3 regions of the Peribacillus sp. S4 genome follow, and region 1 is predicted to be linked to each of the others. Evidence: riboswitches for the same ligand, from Rfam matches in the RefSeq annotation. Region 1 holds a riboswitch; each other region holds the start of a gene.
The links. Region 1 has a riboswitch for glycine ahead of ACJ9PY_RS03250 (amino acid permease). Riboswitches for the same ligand answer to the same signal wherever they lie in the genome.
Positions count from the first base shown of each region.

Region 2: linked by a shared signal. The riboswitch ahead of gcvT (glycine cleavage system aminomethyltransferase GcvT) and the one ahead of ACJ9PY_RS03250 (amino acid permease) in region 1 are both predicted to bind glycine.
Region 3: linked by a shared signal. The riboswitch ahead of glyA (serine hydroxymethyltransferase) and the one ahead of ACJ9PY_RS03250 (amino acid permease) in region 1 are both predicted to bind glycine.

Region 1 covers NZ_CP175708.1:677,332-684,176, forward strand. Annotated here, with positions in the region: gene argH (argininosuccinate lyase) at 1-717, shown strand, start outside; gene ACJ9PY_RS03235 (hypothetical protein) at 1,041-1,247, shown strand; gene ACJ9PY_RS03240 (sodium:solute symporter family protein) at 1,383-2,861, opposite strand; gene ACJ9PY_RS03245 (DUF3311 domain-containing protein) at 2,858-3,058, opposite strand; gene ACJ9PY_RS03250 (amino acid permease) at 3,336-4,676, opposite strand; glycine riboswitch at 4,864-4,942, opposite strand; gene ACJ9PY_RS03255 (amino acid permease) at 5,451-6,839, shown strand.
Region 2 covers NZ_CP175708.1:3,671,671-3,678,515, forward strand. Annotated here, with positions in the region: gene gcvPB (aminomethyl-transferring glycine dehydrogenase subunit GcvPB) at 1-458, opposite strand, end outside; gene gcvPA (aminomethyl-transferring glycine dehydrogenase subunit GcvPA) at 451-1,797, opposite strand; gene gcvT (glycine cleavage system aminomethyltransferase GcvT) at 1,815-2,921, opposite strand; glycine riboswitch at 3,149-3,236, opposite strand; gene ACJ9PY_RS17410 (DEAD/DEAH box helicase) at 3,614-5,302, shown strand; gene ACJ9PY_RS17415 (YqhG family protein) at 5,280-6,077, shown strand; gene ACJ9PY_RS17420 (YqzE family protein) at 6,121-6,306, opposite strand; gene comGG (competence type IV pilus minor pilin ComGG) at 6,422-6,808, opposite strand; gene comGF (competence type IV pilus minor pilin ComGF) at 6,801-6,845, opposite strand, start outside.
Region 3 covers NZ_CP175708.1:2,615,331-2,622,175, reverse strand. Annotated here, with positions in the region: gene gcvPB (aminomethyl-transferring glycine dehydrogenase subunit GcvPB) at 1-152, opposite strand, end outside; gene gcvPA (aminomethyl-transferring glycine dehydrogenase subunit GcvPA) at 145-1,497, opposite strand; gene gcvH (glycine cleavage system protein GcvH) at 1,499-1,894, opposite strand; gene gcvT (glycine cleavage system aminomethyltransferase GcvT) at 2,053-3,162, opposite strand; gene glyA (serine hydroxymethyltransferase) at 3,301-4,551, opposite strand; glycine riboswitch at 4,736-4,840, opposite strand; gene ACJ9PY_RS12485 (amino acid permease) at 5,168-6,547, opposite strand.

The DNA of each region.
Region 1 (6,845 bases):
AGGTGGATCCAAGATTTCCTGCAGCATGTGACAAGGGAGTTTGGTACATTTCACGTGGCGGACCCTTATGTTCAAGTGAGCAGCATCATGCCGCAAAAAAGGAATCCTGTCTCCATTGAACATTCCCGTTCGATTGCAAGCAGTGCGTATGGTGATGCCCTTGCTGCAATTAATATGATTCACAATACACCATTTGGTGATATCGTCGATACGGAAGATGATTTACAGCCACATTTATATCGGGCTTTTTCGAATGCAGGCCGTGTCATGAAACTAATGTATGCCGTCATGTCGACTTTGAAAGTAAATGAAGAACATACAAAGAAAATGGCCGCAAAATTCAGTATAACGATTACTGAATTAGCGGATACCCTTTCAAGAGATTACGACATATCCTTTAGAAAAGCCCATTCCATAGCCAGTCATATTGCAAAAAAGTCGATTAGTGAAGGGAAAGAGCTATATGATTGGGACACACAAGAAATCAACAAGATCATCAATGAATTCGTATCAGTGAACATAGCAGAAGATGAATGGAAAAAAATAATCTCTCCCGAATATTTTGTGGAGATTAGAAGCATTCAAGGCGGGCCCTCCCCGAAAGAGGTTGCGAGAATGATTTTAAATAGAAAACAAAAACTGGAACAAGAGTTGCAGGAATATAAGAAAGTGGTCAAAGAATTGAATGATGGCAGGAAGGCTTTAGTGGATTACTGAAATGAGCTTTAACGGGCATGAAAGTCACGAGTATTTGCTTCATGGACACGAGTAAAAGCATGAAATTCCCGAGTATTTGCTCCTAACTCACGAATAAAAGCCCGAACCTTCTGAAGAGAGTATTTTTTGTTGGCTCGGAAGCAATACGATGCATTTTACTAAGAAAGCTTCATATTTTATGATACATAGTCATTCTTTATCAGGGTGGCTATTTATTTTGGATTTTTAATGCAACTGAGTCATCCCCAGTGACCATGAATGTAGATTATCCCTAAAAATAATGCTATTATTTGGAAAAAAATATAATGTGAGGCGGAATGTTAATGTCAAATAGATCTCAGTTCGGTGTTATCCTGATTTTAATAGCTTTCGTAATATCGATTACTTTTTGTTTGAATCCGGAAGTCTTATTAAGAGGTGGATATGATTTAGCTATGGATGGCCTGGTAGTATCCAGAACCTTGATGATTATTTTTTCGTTGTATTTATTAGTTAAAATAGGGGATTTGTTTATAAACAGAAAAGATTAATAGTCTAAAATGAGGTTTCCCATAAACAATAATGAGATAAAGGACACTATGTTTGGAAGCCGAGAATAAGGAAGGCTCAGTCTTTTGACTGAGCCTCCAATGTTTATTGATCCATAACCAGTTTCAAAATTTGCTTCATATATCGTTAACGGATTTAGGTTCCAACTGAACCGCGTGCTTTCTGAAAGTAATACTCACCGTGATCATCACAATGAAATTGACTGCCAATGCAATGATTCCCACATTCAAATCTTTTGCTGCTTGCGGCAAGGATGGAAACAAGGTCCCTATTGTCGATTGACTGAGTGTAATGCAGATTACGATGGCCAATCCGGTAATGATGCCGGCGATTGCGCCAAATTTATTGATCGGATTATTCCTTTTCAGACTAAAGAGAAGGGATGGGAAGAGCTGTGTGATGAGACTGTATCCCATAAGAATTAATGCCGACATCGTTTCGCCGCCGTTTAAGGTGAAGTAGACGGCTATAAGGGCAATGATAGGCACAAGGAACTTTGCCAATCGTACAATATGGCGATCGGATACGTCAGGTGCAAATTCCTTATAAACGTTTTTCGCGAGCAGTGTAGCGACGCTCATCAAAAGCATGGATCCCGGCACCAATGCGGTCAACAATCCAGCGCCGCCGATTATGCCTATAAACCATGGATCAAAGGTCTCGATCGAAAGGCGCAGCAATGAGAGGTCCGCATCTGCACCAACGAGTCCGGGCACTTTCAATATAGCTGTAAACCCAACGAAAAAGACGAATAACAGCATGAGTGTATATAAAGGACTGATGATGGCGTTCTTTCGAAATACCTTGCCGCTGCGTGCTGAATAAACAGCGCTGAAAACTTGCGGCCACATATAGAAACCGAATACGAGCAATATTACCGTGGAGATGAACCATGATACGCTAAGCCCCTGATCAGGGAACTTTAGAAAACCAGGCTTGGCGGCATCAACCGCTTCAAACATCGGCTGAAATCCGCCAAAGTAATGTATCGGCAGATAAATCCCCAAAAATCCTATTATGGCGACCATCATGATATCTTTAATGACCGCGGTCCAAACTGAACCGTGTATACCGGAGATCATCACATAAATGGTAAGGCTGATCGCCCCCATCCAAACTGCCTCAGACATTGAGATGGCACCATAAGATGCTTCTGAGACAATGATCCCCAATCCTTTCAGCTGCACGACGATCACTGGGATCATCGACACCACACCGACAAGTGCAGCCAAAATTCCTAAACTGGGACTCATATATTTGCTTACAAAGAAATCGGATTGAGACATCAGTTTATTTTCTTTGGCATATCTCCATATTTCCGGCAGGAGCCAATAGGATAATACGTAAGACAAAGTAATGTAAATTAGAACATATAGAGCGGGTGCGCCCTTGCCATAAGCCCAGCCGCTGCCGCCAAGGAAGGAGAAGGTCGTATAGATTTCCCCAGCCATCAGCAGAAAGACGAATATCGCACCAAAACCGCGTCCGCCCACCGTCCATTGTTCCAAGTCCATATCTTTTCCTTTTGAAGAGCGTATTCCTAAAAATATCGATAGAAGTAAAAATGCTAAAATGATTAAGAGAGCAATATTCATTCCTGGTCACCTTCCCGATTCCTGGGATCCAGCTTATACATGATGCCGAGTATGGCAGAGGTAAGGACCACCCACATAGCCATCCAGAACATATTGAAAGGCATCCCTAATACATATGGTTCTATTTTATTAACAAAAGGTAGAAATCCCAGTATGCCTATAAAAGGAACTAGTGTAAGAATATATATAATCTTCATTAAACAACCCCCTTCGTTTTAAATAAAGTGAAACGCCCACCAATGGGGGTTCATTCTTCAATGCCACTGATGGATGGGTGAACCAAACCGGATGGAAAATTCATACATGACGGAAAAGGTCCGATAATATATATTAGCTTACACTATTTTGATATAAAATTTAATGCAGTTGCCTGATATATTTTAGCAAAAGTGTGCAGAAAGCCGAATGCCTAATATGTTCATATGCAGATAAAGCCTTGAATTCATATTGAGTTCAAGGCTTTATTTCCTTTAGCTATCTTTTTTTTCGATAATTATATAGTATCACCAAGAGGATGAACCAGATTGGGGTCAAGAGCAGTGATAGCCGTGTAGCTTCAGCGAATAGCATAACAATAAGGATGAACAGGAATAAGCCTAAAATGACGTAATTGACAAAAGGTGTAAAAGGAGCCTTGAAAGTCGATTCGGCTCTTAGGTCAGGCCTTGTTTTCGAATATTTGATATGGGAGATCAAGATAATGCTCCATACCCATATGAAACAGATGGCACTGATGGTAGTCACGACAGTAAATGCCTGTTCCGGTATCAGCTTGCTTAATAATGCCCCTATTGATACAACGATTGTGGATGTGAATAAGGCATTGCTCGGAACAGCCTGTTTATTTAATTTTTCCAGCTTAGCTGGGGCTTCACCATTCCTGCTTAACGTATAAAGTATTCGGCTCGTTGAAAATAAACCGCTGTTGCATGCAGAAGCAGCGGATGTCAAAACGACGAAGTTGATGATCCCTGCAGCGACTGGAATGCCGATTAACGCAAAGACCTCTACAAATGGACTGCTTGTGGCATCCAGTTGTGTCCATGGGTTGACGCAGAGAATGACGAATAGTGCACCAACGTAGAAAAGCAAAATCCGGACAGGGATTTTATTGATGGCAGATGGAATGTTCTTTCGCGGGTTCGCCGTTTCTGCTGCAGAAACCCCGACCAATTCGACACCGACAAATGAGAAGACGACCAACTGTAAAGATAACAGGAATCCGGAAATGCCATTGGGGAACATGCCGCCATGATTCCAAAGGTTCGTTAGGGAAACCGTTCCGGTATTGGTATTGAAGCCGAGGATCAGAAGGAAAATTCCTACGATGATCAAGGCGATGATCGTGATTACTTTAATGATGGCAAACCAGAATTCCAATTCGCCAAAGATCTTAACGGTCAATAGGTTCAATCCTAACAGAATGACCAGACAAAGCAGAGCCGGAATCCATTGAGGGACATCAAACCAATATTGCATATAAACACCGACAGCTATGATATCGGCCATTGCGGTCATGATCCAACAAAACCAATATGTCCAACCGGTCACGAAGCCGGCCCATGGACCGACATATTCAGTTGCGAATTCAGTGAATGATGTGTACCCTGCATTGGATAAAAGCAGTTCCCCCAGGGCCCTCATCACAAAAAACAAGGCAATCCCTATTATCATATAAGAGAATAATATGGAAGGACCTGCTAATTGTATGGCTTTTCCGGAACCTAAAAATAAACCGGTGCCAATGGTTCCTCCTATTGCAATCAGTTGTACATGTCGATTTTTTAAATCTCTTTTTAATTCTTGTTTAGCCAATTCGTACGCCCCCGTTTTTATAGTCTGGTAGTGAATGTTTACCTGCATGGTCTTGGAGAGAGGGACGTGATTGTCGTCCAGCTTGCCTTTCCCATTTATTGTTATAGTCCAATCACAATATGGACAATAAAAAAAGAGATTGGATAATACCAATCTCTTAAAGGGCTCAGAATAACAATATATCATTCGTTACTCTTCTGTCCTTTTGCCTGAGATTGTGAATCCTTCGGCGCTGCATCTTGTACAGTCTCTCCAGAAGCTGCTCCTGCTATAGTGTCATCCATAGCATTCATCGCTTGCTTGTATGCGGTTGTGAAGAAATGTCAGTCAGTGATGATTTTCCACTGCTTGATCATTTCATTATGCTTATAAAATAATATTGGAATTCTATCATCTATTTTTCGGTAGGTCAACAATTTTTTTTGAAATGAAACAGGCATTTTCTGTAGTTTAATAGTGGTCTGTATTTAACTTAAGGTCTAAGCAGAAGTGATTGTTTTCTACTCATTATGAACGATCACTATAATAAAATACTGAACATCATTTTTTTAAAATGATATTTTTAGATTAGAAAAATCAACAAGATATTATTGGCAACTGTTTATTTCAAAAATACAATTGTATTTTTACAGAATATTTACTATTATAAGATAAGAAAACATAAATGAAGTGTTATTGGTATTTTTTCGATAGAGCATTTCTAACTGCAATAATTAATAAGTTCGTGGTAAGGATAGAAAAGCATTACCGATATTGCATCTGGAGGAGTTAATCATGTCGAACAAGGAATTAAAGAGAGGGCTGGAAGCACGTCACATTCAAATGATAGCTTTGGGCGGAACCATCGGAGTCGGGTTATTCATGGGATCTGCGAGCACGATCAAATGGACCGGGCCCTCTGTAATGCTTGCTTATGCCATTGCAGGTATTTTTATATTTTTCATCATGCGTTCCATGGGTGAGATGCTTTATTTAGAACCGACTACAGGTTCTTTTGCAACCTTTGCGAGCAGCTATATACATCCTTTGGCAGGTTATATGACTGCTTGGAGCAATTGGTTTCAATGGGTAATCGTCGGAATGTCCGAAATCATTGCGGTTGGCTTGTATATGCAATATTGGTTCCCGGAGTTACCGGCCTGGATACCAGGTGTGGTCGCCATGATCATCTTGGGAGCGGCCAACCTCATTTCCGTTAAATCCTTCGGGGAATTTGAATTCTGGTTTGCACTTATAAAAATCATAACGATTATATTGATGATCGTTGCCGGCCTAGGCCTTATCTTCTTTGGAATAGGGAATGGCGGGGATGCGATTGGATTATCGAATCTTTGGGAAAATGGCGGCTTCTTTACGGGAGGCTGGACAGGATTCTTCTTTGCGCTTTCACTTGTCGTGGCTTCCTATCAAGGCGTTGAGCTTATCGGCATCACAGCAGGGGAAGCGAAAGACCCAACGAAGACCGTAACAAAAGCGATTCAATCAATTATATGGCGCATTTTAATTTTCTACATTGGTGCCATTTTCGTCATCGTGACAGTATTCCCTTGGGATCAACTGGATGACTTAGGCAGTCCGTTTGTTTCTACCTTTGCCAAAATAGGTATCACTGCAGCGGCAGGCATCATTAATTTTGTGGTCATCACTGCGGCGATGTCTGGATGCAACAGTGGGATCTTCAGTGCAGGTCGTATGCTTTACACACTGGCATTGAATGGCCAAGCTCCGAAAGTCTTTGCTAAAGTATCTAAAAATGGAGTTCCGGCATATTGCACGATCGCTGTACTATTAGGGTTGGGCATCGGGGTTATCCTGAATTACCTTGCACCGCCGCAAGTATTCCTTTATGTGTACAGTGCGAGTGTTTTGCCTGGGATGATTCCATGGTTTGTCTTACTTATCAGTGAGCTTAAGTTCAGAAAGGTAAATGCCGCTGAAATGGAGAAACATCCGTTCAAAATGCCGTTGGCCCCTTACAGTAACTATGCGACAATAGCCTTTTTACTGATGGTGCTGGTAGGTATGTGGATCAATCCTAGTACAAGGATTTCCTTGGTTGTCGGGATCGTTTTCCTAGCCTTGGTAATAGCAAGTTATTACATGCTGAAAATGGATAAACGAACACCATTGGATGTTAAATCCGATGATGAGATTTCAGGATAAGAAATT
Region 2 (6,845 bases), 2.6 Mb from region 1:
GCGCGAATCATCATCAATCCTGTCCATTCACCGTGGGCACCTGCTGCAGGCTGTAATGTCACTTGGTCCATCCCGGTGATTTCCGTTAAGTGTTCCTGCAAATCAAATAATAGTCCCAATGCTCCTTGTACAGTAGCGGGATCTTGATATGGATGGATATGGGCAAAACCGTTGAAACGTGCCACATTTTCATTTATTTTCGGATTATATTTCATCGTGCATGAACCCAGCGGATAAAAACCCGAATCCACCCCATGATTCCGTTTGGAAAGTGCAGTATAGTGACGCATGATATCCAGTTCGGACACCTCAGGAAGCTTTGCCTCTTCTTCACGGATGTAGTCGGCAGGAAGAATTTCTTCGAGCGGAATAGTTGCAACATCCATTTCTGGCAGACTGTACCCGATCCGGCCGGAAGTACTGATTTCAAAAATGAGTGATTGATCTTGATTATTCATGTTGATCCCCCAATTCCTGCGCAAGTGCATCAATTTCTTCTTTTGTTCTTAGTTCAGTTACCGCAACCAGCATATGGTCTTTCAATTCAGGATAAACCGTCCCTAAATCGAAGCCGCCGATCATCCCTTTTTCAAAAAGGTTTTTATTGACCTCTGAAAACGGAGCAGGCAGTTTAATGACAAATTCATTAAACGAAGGACCGTCGAATATCACTTCCACCCCTTTGGCCATAATTGCTTTTTTCGCATAATGTGCTTTTTGAATATTTTGCACGGCCATTTCTTTGACACCCTTTTTCCCAAGCGCGGTCATTGCAACAGAAGCGGCCAAGGCATTCAAAGCTTGATTGGAACAAATGTTGGATGTGGCTTTGTCACGGCGAATGTGCTGTTCACGAGCTTGAAGCGTCAGGACAAACCCTCTTTTTCCATTCTCATCGACCGTTTGACCGACGAGTCTGCCCGGAACTTTCCGTACAAGTTTATTAGTAACCGCAAAATATCCACAATGAGGGCCACCGAATGCCGCTGGAATGCCGAATGGCTGAGCATCCCCCGTTACGATATCTGCACCGAGTGCACCAGGGGATGTCAAAGCTCCCAATGCAAGCGGATTACTGGAAACGATAAACATGGACTTGACGCCATGAATGATTTCTTCCATTTCTTTCAATGGCTCGATCCGGCCAAAAAAGTTCGGGTATTGCACGATCACTCCTGCAATGTCATCATTCGCCAATTCCCTTAAAGCAGCTAAGTCCGTCACACCGTCTTTATGAGGAATTTCGATCACTTCCACGCGTTGCCCTTTTGCATATGTCTTCACAACTTCTCTTGATTCAGGATGAACGGTTCCTGAAATGAGAATCCTCTTCCGCCTTGTCTGTCCTGAAGCAAGCATCGCTGCTTCAGCCAGCGCCGTCCCGCCGTCATACATGGAGGAGTTAGCCACATCCATGCCCGTCAATTCACATATCATCGTTTGATATTCAAAGATTGCTTGAAGCTCGCCCTGTGAAATTTCAGGCTGATACGGTGTATATGCCGTATAAAACTCAGAACGGGAAAGAACATGATCGACGATGACCGGCGCATAATGGTCATAGACACCCGCACCAAGGAAGGAAGCATAATTTTTAAGGTCCGCATTCTTTGCAGCAAGCCTTGATAATTCTTTCATTAATGCAGGTTCCGATTTAGCAGGCTTGATATCGTATTCTCCTTGAAAACGAACGCTTTCAGGGATATCATTGAAAAGTTCTTCAGCAGCGGATACCCCTATCGCTTCCAGCATTTCTTGTTTATCTTGCTCTGTCATGGGTAAATAACGATGTTTCATCTAATGACCATTCCCCTCTATTTACGTGGTTTTTTATAAAAAGGTGTTTGTATTATAACGGCTTTCAAACGTTTGGAACGGATTTCCACTTCGACTTCCGCATCCAGCACCGAAAATTCCTTATCGATAAGTACCAATCCAACGTTTTTCTTCAATGTTGGCGATTGGGTACCAGTCGTGACCACGCCAATGACTTCATCACCGCTGTATACCTTATACCCATGACGTGGAATGCCACGGTCAATCATTTCAATTCCCACAAGCTTCCGGGGAGCCCCTTTCTCCTTTTGCTCAGCAAGAACGGCTTTCCCGAAAAAATCAACTTCCTTATCCACTTTTACTGCAAAACCAATCCCGGCTTCTATCGGGGTGATGTCAGCTGAAAGCTCCTGCCCATACAGCGGCAGTTTCGCTTCAAAACGCAGGGTATCACGAGCACCTAAACCAATCGGCTGAACCCCCTCTTCCTTACCGGCATCCATAATCGCCTTCCAAAGGGCAGGGCCATTTTTACTGTCGCTATATATTTCAAAACCATCTTCACCAGTGTATCCAGTACGGGAAACCAGCGTGGAGATACCGTTAATCATGACATTATCCTTGAACCTGAAAAATCCAATTTCACTTAAGTCAGTACTTCCCGATAGTTTTTGTAATATCTTCTCTGCAGCTGGTCCTTGAAGTGCCAGCTGTGTATAGTCACTTGAGACATTCGTAATTTGGGCATCTTCCGTTAAATTAGCTTGCAGCCAATTGAAATCTTTTTCTGTATTCGCTGCATTGACCACGAGCAGATAGTCTTCCTCAGCCCTTTTATACACGATAAGATCATCAACCGTGCCTCCGTTTTCATAACACATGGCGGTATATTGGGCCCCGCCCTGTTGCAGCTTTGATATATCATTTGTCAGCATCTTCTGTAAAAAGGAAAGGCTCCCAGGCCCCTTAACATCGACTTCCCCCATATGGGAAACATCAAATAACCCCGCTTTTGTCCGTACGGCTTCATGTTCATCCTTTATACCCGAAAATTGGACAGGAAGTTCCCAGCCGCCAAAATCAATCGTTTTACCTCCGTATTCACGATAAACCTCAAATAGTGGTGTTCTTTTTAAATTGGTCAAAAAATGACCCCCTTCAGATTTTTTTAAAAATTAATTGGCTTCATTATCAAAAGCTTCTTGTCATTACACATCAGATACAAGCTGATTCATGATGTGAAAAAAGCACAAAAAAGGACAGAGAAAGCCCGTTTGAGCTTTTTCTCTGTCCTGAAACCTGAAAGTTTACCTATGTAATAGGTTTTCCCCTTTGGTGGCCGTCCCATAACGGGCGGCGCTCTCCAGAGTTGCGTCCAATAAGAGTTCTTTTGCCTGAGAGATTCACTGCTAAGTTTGCTCCTTCGGCGCTACATCCGTAGTCTCTCCCCTTATCTTCACCCGCATATAAATGGTCTACCATTGAAAGGAAGCCAATAAGCCCCAAGCATCGGTAAAACCTTTGAGCATAAATGGAATGCATTCTCTGCCAATTCTCCTAAAACTTCAGAAACCGTTTGACTGATCTCCTTCAGTAATCTTGGATAAACTAGGAGCCTATAGCCCATACTAAGAAAACGCGAACTGCAAAATCGATGTACAAACATTCTTTGTAGCGTTTGGAAATTGGAATTTTCTAAATATACTTATATCCTACCCTAAGAAACTTATCTCTGCAATATTTTTTAAAAAAGAAATATTTTTCTTACTTCACATATGAAATGTTCGGGTTTTGACCTTATATTAAGGAAATTATGATTTAAGAGGGAGTTATTTCTATGAAAATCAATATATCCTTCAATTCTGAATGGAATGACGAGTTTCTGCAAAAGATGGAAAATGACGGTCCATGGGGAAATTGGGAGCTTTATAAGTTGGCGGTTCAAATGGAGGAAAACCTTATCATCCCTGATTTTGAAGGTTTACAGGCGCCCAAGCACCTTCCTCAGCTAACCCCGCTTCCCCATCAATTGGAAGCGGCGAAGCAAGTAGTGGAAAAAATGAATGGAAAAGCCATTTTGGCTGATGAAGTAGGGCTGGGAAAAACAATTGAAGCAGGCTTGATCCTAAAAGAGTATATGATTAGGGGCCTTGTAAAAAAAGTATTGATCCTTGTTCCGGCTTCCCTTGTCACACAATGGGCATTTGAATTGAATACCAAGTTTCATATTCCGGCAGTCGTTCAGAGAAAAAGTTATGTCTGGGACTCCTGTGATGTAGTCATTTCATCAATTGATACAGCGAAACGCGCTCCACATCGAGATATCATCTTTACTCAGGAATATGACTTCATCATTATTGATGAAGCTCATAAACTTAAAAATAATAAGACGAAGAACTATGAATTCGTCCAAAATCTGAAAAAGAAATTTTGCTTACTCCTGACAGCCACTCCGATTCAAAATAAAGTCGAGGAGATATTCCACCTCGTTTCGTTATTGAAACCGGGCCACTTGGGAAATGCCTCACTCTTTTCGGAAAAGTATAAAGGGAAAGGCCGGAACATAACTGAAGATGAACACCTAAAGGAACTTGTCAACACTGTCATGATTCGAAACCGGCGGGCCGATACTGGCATTGAATGGACAAAACGGCATGTGGAAACCATCACCATTGAATTTTCTCCAACGGAACAAGCATTATATGATGCTGTTTCCAAATTCAAGCCAATTTCGGATGGATCAAAAGGAAGCGCCTTTTCGGCTCTCACTCTCCAAAGGGAAGCATGCAGCAGCAGAGAGGCTGTCTTTTATACATTAAAGAATATGAGAGATAAATACGATCAGCCTTCCCCTGATTTTTTGGCAAAGCTTGATGATTTATTTACTAAAGTGAATGAAACGGTCCAGAACTCAAAGGCTGAAAAAGCTTTGGAACTGATCAAGAAAATTGATGACAAAGTGATAATCTTTACGGAATATAGGGCGACTCAACTATATCTCCAATGGTACCTACAGCAGAATGGAATTTCTTCTGTTCCTTTCCGAGGAGGTTTTAAGCGCGGAAAGAAAGACTGGATGCGTGAATTATTCCAAAAGAACATTCAGGTATTAATCGCAACAGAAGCTGGCGGGGAAGGGATAAACCTTCAGTTTTGCCATCACTTGATTAATTTTGACCTGCCCTGGAACCCAATGAGGCTTGAACAGAGAATTGGACGGATTCACCGCCTTGGTCAGGAAGAAGATGTGATGATTTATAACTTTGCCACGAAAAATACAGTTGAAGAACATATACTGAAGTTACTATACGAAAAAATAAATTTATTTGAAAAAGTAATCGGTGAATTGGATGATATTTTAACCAAACTGGATATTAACAACATTGAAGAATATTTAATTGATGTGGTCGGCGAGTCCAAAACAGAAGGCGAAATGAAAATCAAGATGGATAATTTTTCATCGTTGATCCAATTCGCTCAATCAATGAAGGAAGGTGAGGTTCATGCAGCAACGGGAAATTCATGATTTTTTAATCACTTTCTTTAAAGCCAACGATTGTGAAATACTGGATAATGCACCAACCCACCTTACAGTGCAATTGACGATTGAGATGGATAAAGAATTAATGAACAGACCCTTTTATTGGCATTATCTAGAAAAAACAGGAGGTGTTCCGAACCCGGCACAAATCACTTTCATTACCGATCCAGAACAAGCTCCATCCGATTTAAAGGGAGAAATGATTCATTTTGGCTCCCCTCGTCTTCACCAGATTATTCAATCAACCAAAAAGCTGGCAGGGTATACTAGACTTTTTGAGAATACGCCTCCATCAAAAGGCAGAAATAATCCTTTGTTTCCTTGGCTGACCCTGAATGTGAAAATATCCTATCAATGCGACCGCAAAAAAGATACTTTCATGTCAATCGGACTGAATTTAATCTCGGGGGAAATAATGGAAGGGTTTCACCATCGGGTTTTACCGATTAACGTCACCCCGAAAATACCGGATTATTCCTTTACGCTTTCACCTCTGATCATGCCCAAGAGTGGATTGGCAAGACTTGATACATACATCAGAACCAGTTTCGAGGATGATGACCATTCCTGGGCGGAGGAAGCAATGCTGCGCTGGCAGAATGACTTGAATTTATTGGAGCATTTTTACAAGGATATGGACGAAAAAAGTGAGAGCTATTATACCGAAAAAGAAGCACTAAAAGCACAATATGAACCCAACATCAGAATATCCATCATCAACGGAGGATTATTTTACCTTTCAGATAGGGCGTTGGGATAAGGAAAAAACAAAAAAACAGATGTCCAAGTTCAGGACATCTGTTTTACTTTTTGATCGTTTTCCTTATAAACATCGACAAAGCAAAAGGGACAATGCCAAACCAATGTGACATACCCTGGTTTTTATCCTCTTTTCTGTGAAGGCGTTTTTCTTTTCGTTCTTTTTTCGTCAGATTGAAATACTCGACAAGCTGCTGCGTCAGATATTTAATATAAGCGTTTGTAGACATATAAAATCATCACCCTACGCAAAGTATGTCCGGTTTACGCTTTTTTTATTCCTTTCCTTGCTCCCTTCACCGTAAACCTGTCGCGTTCCCTAATAAAATGGTGTTGATTTTGCTATTACACAGCTTGCTTCTCCAACCATTCTTTCACTTCCCCCGCTTCTTTATCGTATTGAATGATGACCCTGCCCTCTCGATCATTTTTAGTTTTGGAAGAAAACTCGATATAGACGTAAGGACCTTCTTGCTTCATTAAGGAATATCGCACCACACCATTGGGATATGATATTTCCCCCTGGATGATTTTCGGAATCTCTTCGCCCCACTCTGCCGTCACATCCTTGATGGCTAGATGGACAAGATGGTCGGCCACAAGCGACTCTTCCACTTCTTTATAAAACTTTTTATCAATGATAAACTGGTCGATCATTAGTATCGTGAACATGATGAAAACACTCGCCACAATCATGACCATCGGGAAAACGACTCCTTTTTGATTATTCATCAATTTTCGTATCATTCCTAAAGAAAGGATGAAATCT
Region 3 (6,845 bases), 1.9 Mb from region 1:
GATACTTCTGGTAGTTCAGCCGGTTCGTCACGAATTAAATGCTTTGGAAATTTTTCATTTATATCAACATAGTCAACGTCACTATCCGGAATACTTGAACCTACCCGTCCTGGACGACTTATTTCAAAAATTAACTCATTATATTCAACCATTTACAATCGCCTCCAAAGCATCAACAAATTGGTCAATTTCTTCTTTTGTTCGCTGCTCAGTCACAGCTAGCAACATTTTATTTTCAAAACCGTAATCACTTTTTAAATCAAATCCACCGATAATACCCGCCTTAAGAAGGTTTGCATTGACTTCCTTTACCGGAAGAGGAAGCCCGACAACAAACTCATTGAAGAATGGTGCTTCATTGTATATAGAATAGCCTTTCTGCTCTAGGGTTTTCGCCATGTAATCAGCTTTCTCAATGTTTAGCTGTGCCATTTGACGAATCCCTTGCTTCCCAAGTGATGTCATACAAATAGAAGAGGCGAGAGCATTTAATGCCTGGTTGGAACAAATATTGGATGAGGCTTTATCACGGCGAATATGCTGTTCACGTGCTTGAAGTGTTAACACAAATCCGCGCTGTCCTTTTTCATCTGCTGTTTGGCCTACAATACGTCCTGGGATTTTACGCATGAGTTTTTTATTTACCGCAAAATAGCCGCAGTGTGGCCCGCCAAAGGACATCGGGATTCCTAATGGCTGCATATCACCGATCACGATATCTGCCCCAAGTTTCCCAGGAGCCTGTAAGAGTGCTAGTGCAAGAGGATTGGCGCTTACGATTAAAAGGGCACCTTTTTCTTCCGCAATTTTCTTAATTGCTTTTATATCCTCAATGGAACCGAAGAAATTTGGATATTGAACAATTACGGCAGCAGTATCTTTATCAATTTGTTCTTGAAGCTTCCCTAAATCTGTAATCTCACCGGCAAGGTTTACTTCCTCAGCTGTGTATCCCGGACCTGCTGCTACTGTATGTAAAATAGCACGGGATTCAGGATGTACCGCTTTGGATACAAGAACTTTCGAACGTCTTGTAGATGTGACAGCAAGCGATGCAGCTTCCGCAAGCGATGTAAAACCATCGTACATGGAAGAATTAGCCACATCCATTCCTGTCAACTCACAAACCATCGTTTGAAATTCAAAAATTGCTTGTAATTCACCTTGACTGATTTCCGGTTGGTAAGGTGTATAGGCCGTGTAAAATTCGGAGCGCGAAATCATATGGTTTACCACACTTGGAATGTAGTGATCATATGTACCCGCGCCTAGGAAAGTCGGATAATGATTCGCATTTTTGTTTTTTGTAGCAAGCTGGTTCATTCTTTTCAAAAGAAGCGGTTCAGGAACCGCCTTTGGGATGTTTAGCTCACCCTGCAGTCTAATTTCAGCTGGAATATCTTCAAATAACTCATCTATTGAAGAAATATTTAAAAATGAGAGCATTTCGTCTTGATCTTGTTTCGTATCAGGAAGGTATCTAAAAGTGGCTGTCATATTATTCCTCTCCTTCATTAGTAAATGCTTGATACTCATCTTCGTTTAGAAGTGAGTCTAACTCTTCTGGATTGGACATTTCTACTTCGACTAACCAGCCTGCTTCAAATGGATGCTCGTTAATCGTCTCTGGGGCACCCTCTAACTCTTCGTTTACAGTAACCACCGTACCTGAAACAGGTGAGTAAAGTTCGGAAACTGCTTTAACTGACTCGATCGTTCCCATCGATTCATTGACCGTTACTTCATCATCAATCTCTGGATTTTCAACAAAGACGATATCACCTAAAGCCTTTTGTGCATAATCAGAGATTCCAATACGTACACGATTTCCTTCTAATTGTTGGACCCATTCATGTTCTTTGCTATATCGAAAACTTGATATTACTTTCGTCATTGTATTTTCCCCTTTTCTTTTCGTTTTTTTAACTATTGTCATAATTCTGAATATATTTTGGGTAATTTTACTCTTAGGTAATCCATTTCAGGCTGCAAGCCAGGTAACGTAAATCGACTCAGGAAAACTATACGATAACTCTATTAAAATATTTCCGCTTATCTTTTGTAGAATGGTGCATTAACAATAACGGCTTCTATCTGTTTATTTCGGATTTCCACTTTTATCGGCGTACCCACTTCAGATTGATCGGCTAATAACAAGGCAAGACCTAAGCTTTTTTTCAAAGATGGTGATTGTGTTCCTGATGTAACAATACCTATTTCCTCTCCATCTTTAGAAATTACCTTGTAACCATGACGCGGAATCCCACGGCCTGTTACTTCAATCCCTACTAATTTTCGTTTTAATCCAGCTTCTTTTTGTTCTGTAAGAGCAGATTTTCCGATAAAGTCACTTTCTTTATTCGTCTTTACGACAAAGCCGATTCCTGCTTCAAGCGGGCTGATGTCTTTACTTAGTTCTTGGCCATAGAGTGCAAGACGTGCTTCAAGACGAAGCGTGTCCCGTGCACCTAGTCCGCAAGGTTTTAATCCACTCGTGGCTCCTGCTTCTATGATCTTTTCCCAAAGTACTACCGCTTTGTCTGCAGATAAATAAAGTTCAAATCCATTTTCTCCTGTGTACCCTGTACGGGATACAAGTACGTCGGTAATACCAGAGATGTTGACATGCTGGGCGAATTTAAAAGAACCAATTTCTGATAAATCTATTTCCGTTAACTTTTGCAAAATGCTTTCTGCCTTTGGTCCTTGGATGGCAAGCTGAGCGATGTCTTCCGAAATGTTTTGGAGCTCCATCTCTCCTTTTACTTGCTGCTTCATCCATTCGTAATCTTTCTCAATGTTTGCAGCATTAATGACAAGTAAATATTTTTCATTCCCTAATTTATAAACTAATAAATCATCAACCGTTCCTCCGTCTGGATAACACATTGCGGTATACTGTGCTTGATTGATGCCAAGCTTTGTTACATCGTTTGTAACAAGGTAGTTAATATAACTCTCGGCATCTTTCCCTTCCACAAGTACTTCTCCCATATGGGAAACATCAAAAAGTCCTGCTTCAGTTCGAACAGCTTCATGCTCTTCTAAAATGCTTGTAAATTGAACCGGCAGAGACCAGCCACCAAAATTTATGACTTTTGCTCCGTATTTTTCATATACTTCAAAAAGCGGTGTTTGCTTTAATGTTGTTTCAATCCCCATGGTTTACCCCCAATTATGATTTTCTGTAAAATAGTTCAACTATTACCGGTTTCTTTATTGTCAGGAGACATATCTTTCTGCCATGGCCGTTGCTCAGGTTTTCAGCAAAGGCATAATTCCATTAAGCCGTCCCTTTCTTTACACAGTAATTGGCTGTTGAAATAAAGGATAACCATCACAAATCCCTTTCGTCGTTTCTCTTGCTTTCTGAAGAACGTCTTTATTCCCTTTACTCTTTAGAACAGTTGCAATCATTTCACCAATTTTCACCATCTCTTCTTTCTTCATGCCTCGAGTTGTTATGGCTGCTGTGCCCATTCGGATACCGCTCGTAACAAAGGGCTTTTCTGGATCATAGGGAATCGTATTTTTATTAACGGTAATGCCTGCGTCTTCCAATAGTTTCTCTGCTTCTTTTCCTGTTAAATTCCACGGACGCAAATCTAAAAGGACAATATGATTATCTGTTCCACCAGAAACAAGGACTGCACCTTCATTTTTTAATGTTTCGCCAAGTGTTGTAGCATTTTCAATGACTTGTTTCGCATAATCCTTAAAGCTTGGTTGTAAAGCTTCGTTGAATGCAACTGCTTTTGCTGCAATGATATGCATAAGTGGACCACCTTGAATTCCAGGGAATACGGATTTATTAATCGCTTTGATAATTACTTCATCGTTTGTTAAAATGATGCCCCCCCGAGGTCCTCTTAATGTTTTATGAGTTGTACTTGTCACAACATCCGCATATGGGATTGGGGATGGGTGAAGACCAGTAGCTACCAGACCGGCTATATGAGCCATATCCACCATAAGTTTTGCACCCACTTGATCGGCAATTTCTCTAAATCGTGCAAAATTAATCGTTCTTGGATAGGCACTAGTTCCTGCAATAATCAATTTAGGTTTTTCTTTCTTTGCGATAGCTTCCAACTCATCATAATCAATTAACTGAGTATCTTCTCTAACTCCATAGGACACAACTTCAAACCATTTTCCTGAAACGCTGACTGGGCTTCCATGAGTTAAGTGGCCACCATGTGAAAGGTTCATTCCCATCACCTTATCACCAGGCTGAAGCAGTGCGAAAAAAACTGCGAAATTGGCTTGTGCACCTGAGTGAGGCTGAACATTTGCATATTTGGCACCGAAAAGCTTTGTTAGCCGCTCAATAGCCGTTTGTTCTGCCACATCGACAAATTCACACCCACCATAATAGCGCTTTCCTGGATAACCTTCTGCATATTTATTTGTCATCACGCTTCCCATTGCCTCTAATACATCTGGGCTAACAAAGTTCTCTGATGCAATCAACTCCAGTGTTTGATGTTGACGTTGTCCTTCTTTTTCAATCGCTTCAAAAATGGTTAAATCATTTTGATGTAAACTCATTTAAATTTCCTCCTAGACATTTTTATTAATTCTGAATTTTTATTTAATTACTAATTCCAATATGGTACTAGACACTAAATTTCTTGCCCGCTACAGGCCTGCTTTTCTATAAAACTGTTAAAAATAGTATGCTTTACAACCTTTTTTGCACGCAAAAAAGGACAGAAAAGGGTCGTAGCGTTCTCTACCCTTCTCTGTCCTTTTACCTGAGAGTTTAGCTCCATTTTTTAATAGAGCCTTTCCCCTTTGGTGGCGTATATGTTAATACGCGCTCTCCAGAGGTGCGTCCATTTGTGGTTCCATCTACCTGAGAGATTTGTTCCAAGGGTCTTTTTGGAACTTGCTCCTTCGGTGGCTTGTCGCTTTGCACTCTCCCACAACTGTCATCCGCTTATTCAATTTAGTACATTTAGAATAGTTGTTGAGCATAATTATGTCAAGCATTTTTGAAAGCGCTAACAATACTATTCTAAAATATTTATTTCGAATTATCATATGATCAACCAGATACCTTTGTTTTTTTAAAACGGACAGATTTTTTACTCACCGAGTTGGAAAATATGGAGCGGCCTATCTGAACAAACACCGCAAATAGAATCAAAGGATTTCTTGACTCTTAATTCCCCGCTATCTCTCTCTGATTCGCCTGATCCACCTTCGTTTTGCCCATCTTATAAATCGCAATCAGCATAATGAACCAAACAGGTGTAACGAATAAGGCAACACGAGTGTCGTCCGCAAGTGCAAGAACCACAAGGACGAACGCTAGGAAAGCAAGGATGAAGTAATTGGAAATTGGATAAAGTGGTAATTTAAATTTGCTCTTTTTCACTAGATCTGGCCTTGTTTTACGGTATTTCAAATGACTGATGACTGTAATTCCCCAAATAAAGATGAAACATACTGTAGAAATACTTGTAATCAAGGTAAATACACCTTCAGGCATTAAATAGTTCAAAACAACGGAAATTAAAATGACAACAGTTGAAAAGAACAATGCATTGGAAGGTACTTTTCGGTCATTAAGTTTTGCAAACGGTACAGGTGCATTTTTATCTTTGGCAAGTGAATATACCATCCGGCTTGTACTGAAGATTGCGCTGTTACATGCCGAAGCAGCCGATGTTAGGACGACAAAATTAACGATACCAGCTGCACCAGCGATACCTACAGCCACAAATACTTGGACGAATGGGCTTTCCGTTGGGATGATTGCGTTCCAAGGATAAACACTCATAATGACAATAAGTGCGCCAATGTAGAAAATTATAATCCGAATAGGAATATTATTGATCGCTTTGGGGATAACTTTTTCTGGATTTTCTGTTTCACCTGCTGTAAGTCCTACAAGTTCAATGCCCACAAACGCAAACACTACCATCTGGAATGAGAGGACAAAACCATTTATTCCATTTGGGAACATACCTTCGTGACTCCATAGATTCGTGAAACTTGCTGCGCCTGAATCAGTGGAAAAGCCTTTAATAATCATGAAAATACCGATAACAATTAGTGCTAGGATAGCGATGACCTTAATTAATGCGAACCAGAATTCCATTTCGCCAAAAAGTTTTACGGTTGCAAGATTCATAAATAGCAAAATGACTAGAGCAATTAATCCTGGCATCCACTGCGGTACGGAAGGAAACCAATACTGAGTATAAAGACCAACTGCCGTTAAGTCGGCCATTGCGATTGATATCCAGCAAAACCAGTAGGTCCAGCCGGTTACAAATGCTGCCATATTACCTAAATAGTCTCTTACAAAGTCAACAAAGGAATGATAGTTCAAATTAGATAAGAGCAGTTCTCCAAGTGCGCGCATGATTAAGAAGCAAATGATGCCTGTAATCATGTAAGCAAATAGAATTGATGGCCCGGCTAAATGAATAGATTTTCCTGCTCCAAGAAATAATCCCGTTCCGATTGCCCCACCAATAGCTATGAGTTGTACGTGCCTGTTTTTTAGCCCTCTATCCAACTTTTGTTCCTGCATACGATTTCCCACCTTCTACTTTTTTAGGCTACTTGGAATTTTCCCCATTTAAAGGGTCAGCCTTTCAATGAGTGTGAATTATTAGCGTACTGGAGACTGCCTCACTATTGTAAGCGCTTTCTTTGATGCGTGCTAGTTATAGATTTTTGAAATAAAGCTACCAACCATTTTTGAAAATATAGCATTAATTGTACAAAACAAAGGATAGATCATTTATCTACAGATCTCAATTCACACTCCTCTCTTTTTATCTTTCCAAGTACAAAAAAGGGCAGAGGAAAGATAGGTATTTTCCTAC